4 regions of the Erwinia sp. Eh17-17 genome follow, and region 4 is predicted to be linked to each of the others. Evidence: predicted binding sites of a transcription regulator. Region 4 holds the regulator's gene; each other region holds the start of a gene.
The links. Region 4 encodes PhoB, which activates phosphate uptake and scavenging genes when phosphate is short. Its sites were predicted from a motif close to CTGTCATAAAACTGNCNNAT; they were not measured.

Region 1: a site for PhoB is predicted at 1,637-1,656, ahead of phoA (alkaline phosphatase). Genes of this name have one in related genera too.
Region 2: a site for PhoB is predicted at 1,933-1,952, ahead of ugpB (sn-glycerol-3-phosphate ABC transporter substrate-binding protein UgpB). Genes of this name have one in related genera too.
Region 3: a site for PhoB is predicted at 1,584-1,603, ahead of pitA (inorganic phosphate transporter PitA). Genes of this name have one in related genera too.

The regions. Positions count from the first base shown of each region.
Region 1 is NZ_JBDFQT010000001.1:522,407-525,525, reverse strand. It holds gene phoA (alkaline phosphatase) at 161-1,564, opposite strand; tRNA gene ABEH87_RS02265 (tRNA-Ser) at 1,815-1,902, shown strand; gene ABEH87_RS02260 (NADPH-dependent oxidoreductase) at 2,781-3,119, shown strand, end outside.
Region 2 is NZ_JBDFQT010000004.1:97,014-100,132, forward strand. It holds gene ugpA (sn-glycerol-3-phosphate ABC transporter permease UgpA) at 1-412, opposite strand, end outside; gene ugpB (sn-glycerol-3-phosphate ABC transporter substrate-binding protein UgpB) at 530-1,846, opposite strand; gene livF (high-affinity branched-chain amino acid ABC transporter ATP-binding protein LivF) at 2,137-2,850, opposite strand; gene livG (high-affinity branched-chain amino acid ABC transporter ATP-binding protein LivG) at 2,852-3,119, opposite strand, start outside.
Region 3 is NZ_JBDFQT010000004.1:165,151-168,269, reverse strand. It holds gene pitA (inorganic phosphate transporter PitA) at 1-1,489, opposite strand, end outside; gene ABEH87_RS13220 (NAD(P)/FAD-dependent oxidoreductase) at 1,731-2,915, shown strand; gene ABEH87_RS13215 (transcriptional regulator) at 3,060-3,119, opposite strand, start outside.
Region 4 is NZ_JBDFQT010000002.1:834,546-837,664, reverse strand. It holds gene sbcD (exonuclease subunit SbcD) at 1-565, opposite strand, end outside; gene phoB (phosphate response regulator transcription factor PhoB) at 902-1,591, shown strand; gene phoR (phosphate regulon sensor histidine kinase PhoR) at 1,615-2,928, shown strand; gene ABEH87_RS09365 (PstS family phosphate ABC transporter substrate-binding protein) at 2,948-3,119, shown strand, end outside.

The sequences.
Region 1 (3,119 bases), on a different contig from region 4:
CTGAACTCACGTTCAGACTTTTTTTTGCATTTTGCACAATGAGAGAGGGAGTGAGAACCCTCGCCAGGGTTCGACAACAGGTACTGCCGCAGGGGCAACACCGTGAATGAAAGATTGCGGAGGCCGCCGTACGGGCGCAGCCTCCGTCAGCAGGTGACCTTTATTTGATATCGAGCGCGGCCCTGATGGTATAGAACAGGTCGGTCTGATCGGTCAGGCCCACCACGTTGGCCGCATGCGGGCCATAAGCCGCAATGCGCAGCTGCGTGCCGGTATGGCCCTGGGAATCTTCTTCCGAGTTGCCGTAGCTGATGGTCATCGGGCTGCCGTCTTTGGTGATCAACGTCTGCGTCAGGCCCGGTGCCTTGCTGTCATTGGCAATAATCTGGCTGGAGTGCGCGTGGTCGGCGGTGACAATCACCAGCGTATTGCCATCTTTGCGCGCAAACTCCAGCGCTTTCTGCACGGCCTCATCCAGATCCACCGTTTCTCCGATCTGACCGCACGGATTGGCGGCATGATCCTGCTTATCGATGGAAGCCCCTTCCACCTGCAGGAAAAAGCCCTGCTCTTTGCGGCTTAACAGGGTGATAGCTTTATCGGTCATCTGCGCCAGCGTCGGCACTGAGGCCGGACGTTCCGCGTTCACTTCACAGGTAACCGGTTTGCCCTCAAGGTTGCCGTGATAAGTCGCTTTTGGCCCTTTCCAGCGCACCGGCATGTTGCCGTCAGCAAACAGGCCAAGCACCGGTTTGTCATCGCTGGCTTCCGTCAGGGCATTCATGCCATCAAGATCGTTGACCAGCTGATAGCCGCGCAGCTTCGCCTGCTCTGCCAGCGTCTTACCCTGCCACTCGCCCGCTTTCGCCGTTTCGCTAAAGGTTTTACCGCCGCCGCCAAACGTCACATCCGCACGCGCATTCAGCAGCTGTTCCGCGATGGATCCTTTCCCCCCTTTTTCCAGAGCGTTACTGGCGCAAAGCTCACTGGTTTTCACCGGACCGTAGCATTTACGCGAGGTAACGTGGGCGATCTGCGCTGCCGGGGTGGCATCTTCCAGTTCGGCGGTAGAGACGTTACCCGTTGCTTTACCGGCAGCTCTGGCCAGCTCCAGCAGCGTGGAATGATCCTTGCCGTTAACATCGACGCCGATTGCGCCGTTATAAGACTTTACGCCGGTTGCCCAGGCAGTGGCCGAGGCCGCAGAATCGGTGACATAATCCGGTTTATGGGTTTTCTTATCCAGCGAGTAGTGGGTGTACTGCCCGGTCAACGGCAGGGCATCAATCCCTTTAAAGAAACCGCCCGCCCCTTCGACATAGTTACGTGCAGCCGTAATTTCAGAATCCCCCATACCATCGCCAATCAGCAGAATGACATTTTTCGCCGTCGTATTGCTCAACGACGCTTTAAGCGCTGCGGTCTGATCTTCGCTGAGACGTCGCGCCCCGCCTGGCTGGGTGATATCCCCGTGGGCGGCGCGGTTCCATGTCGCCACATCCGCCACGGCGGAAGAACAGATCAGGGACGTCAGCAGGGAAAGAGCAAAGGCTTGAGGTTTCATTATTGGCGATCTCCATGAATAAATTTAACTTAATGTTTCCAGGTGCCAGTGTGCGATACAACTATTTCATTTTTGCGTCAGACAGATGACATTAAGATTTCACCTTTCAGGCAGGGTGATGGCGGGATTTTTGCCATTGCTCATGAGTTAAGCGAATAGAACCACAGGGAAAAATACTGCTTGACCCATTCCCCGCGACTGCCTATAGTAGCGCCCCGTTGCCCCCTGCGGGTAACGGCAGTAAAATTATGGTGAGGTGTCCGAGTGGCTGAAGGAGCACGCCTGGAAAGTGTGTATACGGCAACGTATCGAGGGTTCGAACCCCTCTCTCACCACCATATTTCGGGAAAAAGTCTGAACTCACGTTCAGACTTTTTTTTTGCATTTTGCACAATGAGAGAGGGAGTGAGAACCCTCGCCAGGGTTCGACAAAACGGCAGGATAGCCGTTTTGCACAGCCGCAGGCTGCCCGAAGGGCGAGCGCCAGGGATGGCGCGAGTGATCCCCCTCTCTCACCACCATATTCCGAGAAAAAAGTCTGAACTCACGTTCAGACTTTTTTTTTGCATTTTGCACAATGAGAGAGGGAGTGAGAACCCTCGCCAAGGTTCGACAAAACGGCAGGATAGCCGTTTTGCACAGCCGCAGGCTGCCCGAAGGGCGAGCGCCAGGGATGGCGCGAGTGCTCCCCCTCTCTCACCACCATATTCCCAGAAAAAAGTCTGAACTCACGTTCAGACTTTTTTTTTGCCTGCAATCCGCAACACCTGGATATCACACCACGGCGACCGGAAAAAATGGACGACCGGAAAAATGGACGACCGGAAAACTGAACGACCGGAAAACTGGACGACCGGAAAAATGGACGACCGGAAAAAAAGGTCGTCCACTACAGGGGACCGGGTTCCGCAAGGCCACACCTGGCATCACTTCGTAGGGGCGGACCTTCTGTTCCGGTCCGCCCGCAATGCGCAGCGCCGCGACGACCGGGGTTCCGTGAGGCCACACCTGGCATCACATTTCGTAGGGGCTGACCTTCTTTTCCGGTCAGCCCGCAATACGCAATACCACGACGACCGGGGTTCCATGAGGCCACACCTGCCATGCTGTGCGCTACAAAATGTGACCTGCCGCACAAACTGGCTATATGATTGTCCATACCTTCACTATCTTATCTTCCCTGACCCCTTTTCCTTTATTGCAACCAGGTTTCCCCATGAATGAAGTCACTCAACTGCTGAAAAGCCATCGCAGCGATCGCAGCTACCTTGATAAACCCATTGACGATGCCGTGCTGGATGACATTATCGAAACGGCCTGGCGTGCTCCAACCTCCGTCAACTCGCAGCAGGTTTCGCTGGTCGTGGTGCGTGACGCCGCTACCCGCGCACGCATTGCGGAAATCGCTGGTGGCCAGGCGTGGATTGCGCAGGCGCCGGTGTTTATCACCTTTGTGCTGGATATGCATAAAAGCCAGATGGCCATTGAAGCCGAAGGCAAACAGCAGATTGCGCATCAGAGCCTTGAAAGCCTGATTTCCGGTTCGACCGATATC
Region 2 (3,119 bases), on a different contig from region 4:
TAATCAGGCCGAGGCCCGGACTGAACAGAAACATCCACAGTACCGCCGCCACCGCAGGAGCCACCGCATAAGGCAGCAACATCAGCGTCTGATAAAAACGTTTCAGGCGCAGCACATAGTCCACCAGCGCGGCAAACAGCAGGGACACCACCAGGCCGATCACGGTCACCAGACCGCTGAAGACCATCGTGGTCCAGAAAGAGTCCAGGTAGTAGCGGTCACTAAACAGGCGGATAAAGTTTTCCAGCCCGACAAAGGTGCTGGAGATGCCGAAAGGATCGACGTTTTGTACCGAGTACCACAGGGCTTCACCGGCTGGCCAGAGGAAAAAAATGATGGTGATCAACAGCTGAGGCAGCACCAGCAGATAGGGCAGCGCTTTGGCGCGAAAGACGGGACGGGGTTGGGACATAGCGGTTTATCTCGTGCAAAAAACGTTGTAGGGGCCAGCCGTTGTTCTGGCCGGCCCTGGCGGGCGGATCGTTGATCCGCCCCTACGTCAGGGGGTCAAAGACCCACCCGATCACTCTTACCGGGTTTGTTGTTCGAAGCGACGCAGCAGCTGATTACCACGCTCAACGGCGCTATCCAGAGCCGCCTGCGGGGTTTTCTTGCCGGTCCAGACGCTTTCCAGCTCTTCATCCACCACGGTACGGATCTGCGGCATATTGCCCAGACGCATCCCTTTGGTGTACGGCAGCGGGTCCTTGTTCAGCATCTGACGGGTAGCAATATCAGCCCCTGGGTTCTTATCGTAGAAGCCCTGCTGTTTGGTCAGCTCATAGGCGGCGGTAGTAATCGGCAGGTAGCCGGTTTTCTGGTGCCATTCGGCGGCAATTTCTGGTTTGGCCAGGAACTGCATGAATTTGGCCACGCCTTTGTAGGTCTCTGCGTCTTTGTTCTTCATCACCCACAGGCTGGCACCGCCGATAATGGCGTTCTGTGGTGCATTCGGCACGGTGGCATCGTATGGCATCATGCCCACGCCATAGTTGAATTTGGCATGGCTGCGGATATCGGCCAGTGAGCCGGAAGATGCGGTGGTGATGGCGCAGTCGCCGTTGTAGAACTTGGCGGTAGACTCATCTTTACGGCCGAAGTAGGTGAAATCACCCTTCTTGTTCATCTCTTCCAGCAGGGCGATGTGGCGAACCTGTACCGGTTTGTTGAACTCCAGTACCGCATCGGTGCCGTCGAAACCGTTGTTTTTCGTCGCAACAGGCAGACCGTGCCAGGCGCTGAAGTTCTCAATCTGGATCCAGCCCTGCCAGCCGCTGGCGTAACCACAGGTCATGCCCGCTTTACGTAGGGCGGCGGAGTATGTCGCCAGGTCCTGCCAGGTTTTTGGTGGCTGCTCAGGGTCAAGACCGGCTTTTTTGAAGGCGTCTTTGTTGTAGTACAGCACCGGGGTGGAGCTGTTAAACGGCTGGGAGATCAGCTGACCTTTCGCATCGCTGTAGTAGCCCGCGACGGCCGGGACAAACTGCTTAGGATCCATCGCGATGCCCGCGTTCTTAAACACTTCGTTCACCGGAACAATCGCTTTCGACGACATCATGGTCGCCGTACCCACTTCGTACACCTGCAAAATCGCTGGCGCTTTGCCAGAACGGATTGCTGCGATACCGGCTGACATACTCTGCTCGTAGTTACCTTTGTAGGTCGGTACGATCTTATAGTCAGGGTTTTCAGCGTTGAAGCGGGTTGCCAGCGAGTTAACTTCTTCACCCAGCGCACCTTCCATTGAGTGCCAGAACGGGATCTCGGTGGCGGCCAGCGCACTGGCGCTGAAGGTCAGTCCCAGTACCACGCTTATTGCGGTGTGACGAAATGCGAATGATGACATGTCGGTTTCCTGTGCCCGGTATTGTAAAGCGCGATATCGCGCATTCTTTTATTCGGGAGGTAACATGACACGCGAAAATGACAGAAAAATAACAGGTTTATGACTACGAGGTGACAGCAAGGTGACGGTATACGTCGGTTAGATCGTGGAGATCATTGGCACGGGCCGACCGGAAAAAATGACCGTCCCAAAGGGCCGACCGGAAAAAATGACCGTCCCAAAGGGCCGACCGGAAAAATGACCGTCCCAAAGGGCCGACCGGAAAAAATGGTCGGCCCCTACGGGGGGCATCATCCGCCCAGATAGGCGCTTCTGACGGCTTCATTAGCTAACAGCGCATCGCCGGTGTCTTCCAGCACGACGTGACCATTTTCGAGCACATAGCCACGATCGGCCAGCTTCAGCGCCTGATTGGCATTCTGCTCGACAAGGAAAATCGTCATGCCTTCCTGACGCAGCTGCTCGATGGTGTCGAAGATCTGCTGGATAATAATCGGCGCCAGGCCGAGCGACGGCTCATCGAGCAGCAGCATACGTGGCTGGCTCATCAGCGCACGACCAATGGCCAGCATCTGCTGCTCACCGCCCGACATGGTGCCGGCACGCTGGACCCGGCGCTCGTACAGACGCGGGAACAGCTCATACACGCGCTTAATGCGCTGCTGATACTGCTGACGCTCGGCAAAGAAGCCGCCCATTGCCAGGTTTTCGTCCACCGTCATACGCGAGAATACGCGACGGCCTTCCGGCACTATCGCAATCGCCTCACGCATGATGCGCGCCGTCTGCCAGTCGGTAATGTCTTTACCGTCGAAGGTGACCGACCCTTCGGTGGCTCGCGGCTCACCGCACAGCGTGCCGAGAATAGTGGTTTTACCCGCGCCGTTCGCGCCGATCAGGGTGACAATTTCGCCCTGATTAATATGCAGACTGACGTTGTGCAGCGCCTGGATTTTACCGTAGTGCGCGCTGATGTTATTCAGGGAAAGCATTGCCTGACTCATGTTATGCCTCTCCCAGGTAAGCTCGGATCACGTCCGGATTGTTGCGGATCTCATCCGGCGTACCGTTCGCCAGCGGCGTCCCCTGATTCACCACGTAGATGCGGTCAGAAATACCCATTACCAGTTTCATATCGTGTTCAATCAACAGTACCGAAACGTTGTGCTGGTTGCGCAGTTCGGCAATCAGCTCGTCCAGTTCGTGGGTTTCTTTCGGGTTCAGACCGGCCGCCGGTTCATCCAGCATCAGAATTTCCGGGCGCGTCACCATG
Region 3 (3,119 bases), on a different contig from region 4:
TCAACGCCAGCCAGTACAGCACACCGGAAAGCACAATCGACACCGGCAGGGTTAACACCCACGCCAGCAGGATGTTCTTAATGGTGCGGCCCTGAACGCCACCGCCGTCAACCAGCATCGTACCGGCAACGGAAGAGGAGAGCACGTGGGTGGTAGATACCGGCATTCCGGTATAACTCGCCACGCCGATAGAGACCGCGGCCGTCATCTGCGCCGACATCCCCTGGGCGTAAGTCATCCCTTTCTTACCGATTTTCTCACCGATGGTGGTGGCAACACGGCGCCAGCCAATCATCGTACCCAGCGACAGCGCTAACGCTACGGCCAGAATAATCCACACCGGGGCATACTCAACGGTATTCAGCAGGTCGCCTTTCAGCTTGCTGAGGAAACGTTTGTCGTCTGACGTGGTTTCCGGCAGCTTGGCAGTTTTTTCTGCGGTATCCGCGATGCACATCAGCAGGCGACGCAGCTGGCTGCGCTGCTCGACGCTGAGCGTGTCATAGCTGGTGAGATTGTTCAGCAGACCCTGCGCTCGCTGGATAGCAGACAGCGCGCGTGCTGCATCGCAGTGGAACTCTTTCGGGCCTGACGGCACTTCTTCCGGGGTTGGCAGCGCCGGAGGCGTCATCTGGATGATGTGTGTCAGCGATGCCGCATGCTGATCGTAATACTGCTCCAGGTGGTTAACCGCATCGCGCGTGCGCGTGATGTCATAACCGCTGGAGTTCATATTGACCACAAAGCCCGCCGGTGCCACGCCAATCAGCACCAGCATAATCAGGCCGATACCTTTCTGACCGTCGTTTGCACCGTGCGAATAGCTGACGCCAATCGCCGAGACAATCAACGCGGTCCGCGTCCAGAACGGTGGCTTTTTCTTGCCGTCGATCTTTTCACGTTCAGCCGGGGTCATGTGGACACGCTGACGTTTTTTACTGCCATTCCAGTAACGGCGCAGCAGAAACACCAGTCCACCCGCGACGACCAGGCCAACAATCGGTGAAATAATCAACGACATGAAGATGCCAATCATCTTAGGAATATTGAGCGCATCAACCACCGAGGTGCCAGTCAGCAACGCGTTGGTGAGGCCAATACCGATAATGGCACCGATCAGGGTGTGGGAGCTGGAGGCCGGTAACCCGAAATACCAGGTACCAAGATTCCAGATGATAGCTGCCAGCAGCATGGAGAAGACCATCGCCAGACCGTGAGCAGAACCAACGTTAAGCAGGAGATCGGTGGGGAGCAGATGGACAATTGCATAAGCTACGCTTAAGCCGCCCAGCAGCACACCAAAGAAGTTGAACACCCCGGCCATCACCACCGCTAACTGCGATCGCATTGCACGGGTATAAATTACGGTTGCTACCGCGTTGGCCGTATCGTGGAAGCCATTGATTGCCTCATAAAATAATACAAACAACAGAGCAAGAACCAGGAACAGGCCGGTATGTAAATCAAGACCAGCAAACAGATGTAGCATAAGCGTTACGCCATTTTGGAGGACATGAACGCGGCGCATTATCAGCGACAAACTACGCCGGGGGGAAGGGAAATATAGACTTTTTTTGACATTAATGTGTCAGTAGCGTGAAAATTTCAGGCGAAAGCATTTTTAAATCATGAGGTTACAAAATGTTTCAGCGCCGATCTGGCGTGACACTGGCATCCCGGAGGCCAACTCACTACAATCAGCGTTTTTGCAGGTCGGCGCGGAGTGTGTGGTGGAAAAATTTGACGTTATCGTAATTGGTGCAGGCGCAGCTGGCCTGTTTTGCGCAGCCCAGGCGGGTCAGAAAGGGCGGCGCGTACTGTTGATTGATAATGGCAAAAAAGCCGGACGTAAAATTCTGATGTCGGGCGGCGGTCGCTGTAACTTTACCAACCTCTATACTGAACCCGCCGCGTATCTGTCACATAACCCGCATTTCTGTAAGTCTGCCCTGGCGCGCTATACCCAGTGGGACTTCATCGATCTGATCAATCGCCACGGCATTGCCTGGCATGAGAAAACCCTCGGCCAGCTGTTCTGTGATGACTCCGCGCAGCAGGTGGTCGATCTGCTGCTGAAAGAGTGTGAACAGGGCCAGGTAACGCTGCGTCTGCGCAGTGAGGTTGTCTCCGTTACCCGTGACGACAGCGGCTATATGCTCCAGCTGAACGGTGCGCAAGTGCAGGCAGAAAAGCTGGTGATTGCCAGCGGCGGGCTGTCGATGCCGGGCCTGGGGGCGTCCCCGTTTGGCTACAAAATCGCTGAACAGTTCGGTCTGAAGGTGTTCCCGACCCGCGCCGGACTGGTGCCGTTTACCCTGCATAAGCCGCTGCTGGAACAGCTTCAGACGCTGTCCGGCGTGTCGGTGCCATCGGTGCTGACCGCTGAAGACGGTACGGTGTTTAAAGAAGCGCTGCTGTTCACCCATCGCGGCCTCTCCGGCCCGGCGGTGCTGCAACTGTCCAGCTACTGGCTGCCGGGTGAGTTTGTTACGGTTAACCTCTCCCCTGGTCAGGACATCGATGCGTTTATCAACGATGAGCGTCACAGTCATCCGAATCAGAGCCTGAAAAACACCCTGGCAAAACTGCTGCCGAAGCGCCTTGTCGAGTGCCTGCAGCTGCTGGGCAGCGTACCGGAATGCACGCTGAAACAGCTGAACAGCCGCCAGCAGGCCGATCTGGCGAACGCATTGCACCAGTGGAAAGTGCAGCCGAACGGCACCGAAGGTTATCGCACGGCGGAAGTGACGCTCGGCGGCGTCGACACCACGCAGCTCTCCTCAAAAACCATGGAAGCCCGCGATGTGCCGGGCCTCTATTTTATCGGTGAAGTGGTCGATGTGACCGGCTGGCTGGGAGGGTATAACTTCCAGTGGGCGTGGAGCTCCGCCTGGGCGTGCGCGCAGGCGCTGTAACAGGGTCTGCTCAATGCCCTGAGCAATCAGCCAGCGGTGAAAACCGCACTGCGCCAGGTCTGTTCAGAGCTGCAATCGCATCTGAAGTCATCGGGAGCACAGCAGAGGGTTCCGGTCAGTCCGGAGCCCTTCAGCCAAGCCCCTTTATCGGGACTGCAGCGGTGCCAGTGAAAAATGCGGATGGCGGCCTGCCAGCAGCAGCAG
Region 4 (3,119 bases):
CGGTAGCGATCACCGGCAGCGTCAGGCCCAGCGCCGCGCGCTGCGTCAGCGCTTCCTGCCAGCAGCGCTGATAGTGTTCGGTAATGGCTTCCAGCAGGCTTTGCTGTTTTTCGCGCCCTGACTGCCCGCTCTGGCTGCGCAGAATATCGCGCGGACGCAGAAAAGGAATGGCGCACAGCAGCGCGCCCGGCGAGCCATCGCGCTTGTTGAGCAGCAGCACCTGCTGGCGTACATCTTCGCTGGCGGCGGCGATCACCCTGGTATTCAGGCAGGCCAGCAGCTCGCGTGACTCGTTCAGCATCGCCACCGAATCATGGTTACCGCCCAGCACCACCAGCTGGCAGCCGGTTTGCTGCAGTTTCACCACAAAGCGGTTATACAGCTCGCGCGCGTAGCTCGGCGGCGAGCCGGTATCAAAAATATCGCCTGCCACGATAATCGCATCGGCCTGCTGCGCTTCCGCCTGCTCCAGCAGCCAGTCAAGAAAAGCCTGGTGCTCGGCCGCCCGGCTTTTGGTATAAAAAAACTGGCCGAGATGCCAGTCAGCGGTGTGGAGGATGCGCATATAACGTCCTGTCAGCAGAAAAACGTGAGCCTGATTATAAACACTTCATACTTCAAGTTGCATGTGCGTTGGCGGCCCCGGTTCACACTGTCATAGCGTTTTTTGTGCTCCGGGGGATGATGGGGCCCATCACCGTGACGCACCCTGCGGGTCAGCGTTTGCCGTCTTCCGGTCACTCAAAATATTTTGGGTATTAACAGGATTAACCGATCGCGCTTCATCTTTTTAAATCATGCTGAATTTCAGGGGGTGCTTTTTTCATAAAAGTGTCATAAAACTGACGCATAATGGCGCCGCATATCCCCGTGAAAGCCGTCAACAGCCGCAGGAGTAATAATGCCTAAGCGCATTCTGGTAGTGGAAGATGAAGCACCAATCCGTGAAATGTTATGTTTCGTTCTGGAACAAAATGACTACCAGCCGATTGAGGCCGAGGATTATGACAGTGCAGTAAATCTGTTGATTGAGCCCTGGCCAGACTTAATTCTGCTGGACTGGATGTTACCCGGCGGTTCCGGCATCCAGTTTATTAAGCACCTGAAGCGTGAAGCCATGACCCGTGATATTCCGGTGATGATGCTGACCGCGCGTGGCGAAGAGGAAGACCGCGTGCGCGGCCTGGAAGTGGGCGCCGACGATTACATTACGAAACCGTTCTCGCCAAAAGAGCTGGTGGCTCGTATTAAGGCCGTGATGCGCCGCATTTCACCGATGGCGGTGGAAGAAGTGATCGAGATGCAGGGCCTGAGCCTGGATCCGTCATCACACCGCGTCATGTCCGACACCCAGCCGCTGGAAATGGGGCCGACCGAGTATAAGCTGCTGCACTTCTTTATGACCCACCCTGAACGTGTCTACAGCCGTGAACAGTTGCTAAACCATGTCTGGGGAACTAACGTTTACGTCGAAGATCGTACCGTAGACGTTCACATTCGTCGATTGCGTAAAGCGCTGGAGCTGACCGGGCACGATCGTATGGTGCAGACCGTTCGCGGAACAGGTTATCGTTTCTCTGCACGCTATTGATTGTTCGCGCTGGAGTCTGAACCGTGTTGGAACGCCTCTCCTGGAAGAGATTATTGTCTGAGCTGCTGCTCGCCAGCCTGCCCGCGCTGATTTTGGGGCTGCTGGTGGGTGGGCTGCCCTGGCTGCTGTTAGTCTCAGTGCTGTGCGTACTGGGTTTTCATTTCAACAATTTACTTCGACTTTCTCACTGGCTGTGGGTTGATCGCAGCATGACGCCTCCCAGCGGGCGCGGCAGCTGGGAACCGCTGTTTTACGGCCTGTATCAAATGCAGGCGCGTAACCGCCGCCGCCGCCGTGAACTCGGTCATCTGATTAAACGCTTTCGCAGCGGGGCGGAATCGCTGCCCGATGCGGTGGTACTGACGACCGAAGAAGGCACTATTTTCTGGTGTAATGGCCTGGCACAGCAGATGCTGGGACTGCGCTGGCCGGAAGATAACGGCCAGAACATCCTTAACCTGCTGCGTTACCCGGAGTTTACCCGCTATCTGCGCCAGCGTGATTTCTCACGTCCTCTGACGCTGGTCCTCAACAGCCACCGCCATCTGGAATTTCGCGTCATGTCTTACACTGAAGGACAGTGGCTGCTGGTGGCGCGCGATGTCACCCAGATGCACCAGCTGGAAGGTGCGCGGCGAAACTTTTTTGCCAACGTCAGCCATGAACTGCGCACGCCGTTAACCGTGTTGCAGGGTTATCTGGAGATGATGAACGATTCCGTGCTGGAGGGCAGCCTGCGTGATAAGGCGCTGCACACCATGCAGGTACAGACCAAACGCATGGATAGCCTGGTAAAACAGCTGCTGACGCTGTCGCGCATTGAAGCGGCCCCGGCACTGGATTTACAGGAAAAAGTTGATGTGCCGATGATGCTGCGGGTGTTGCAGCGTGAAGCGGAGACGCTGAGTAACGGGCGTCATGATATTCACTTCCATACTGATCCGCATCTGCGCGTCTACGGTAACGATGAGCAGCTGCGCAGCGCGATCTCAAACCTGGTGTATAACGCGGTCAACCACACGCCTGACGGCACGCGTATCGATGTCAGCTGGCTGCGCAGCAGTCAGGGGGCGCAGTTTAAGGTCAAAGATAACGGACCGGGTATTGCGCCGGAGCATCTGCCACGCCTGACGGAACGCTTCTACCGCGTTGATAAGGCACGTTCGCGCAATACGGGCGGCAGCGGGCTGGGGCTGGCCATCGTGAAACACGCTCTGAGCCATCACAATACCCGGCTGGATATCAGCAGTACGCCCGACAGAGAGACCTGTTTCAGCTTCCAGCTGCCACCAAGGTTGATTGTTAGTGCTGAACTGGCTGAGAATGCGCTGCGTTAAGTCTCACGGAATTCGTTAAATGAAAACGTTAATCGCTCTGGTATTACTGCTGGTCAGTTCCCAGGCCCCGGCGAAAGAGGGCATGCTGGCAGGCAACCTGACCAGCGTGGGCTCTGACACGCTGGGTAACCTGATGGCGCTGTGGGGCGAGAGTTTTAATCGTCAGTATCCTGGCGTCAATGTGCAGATCC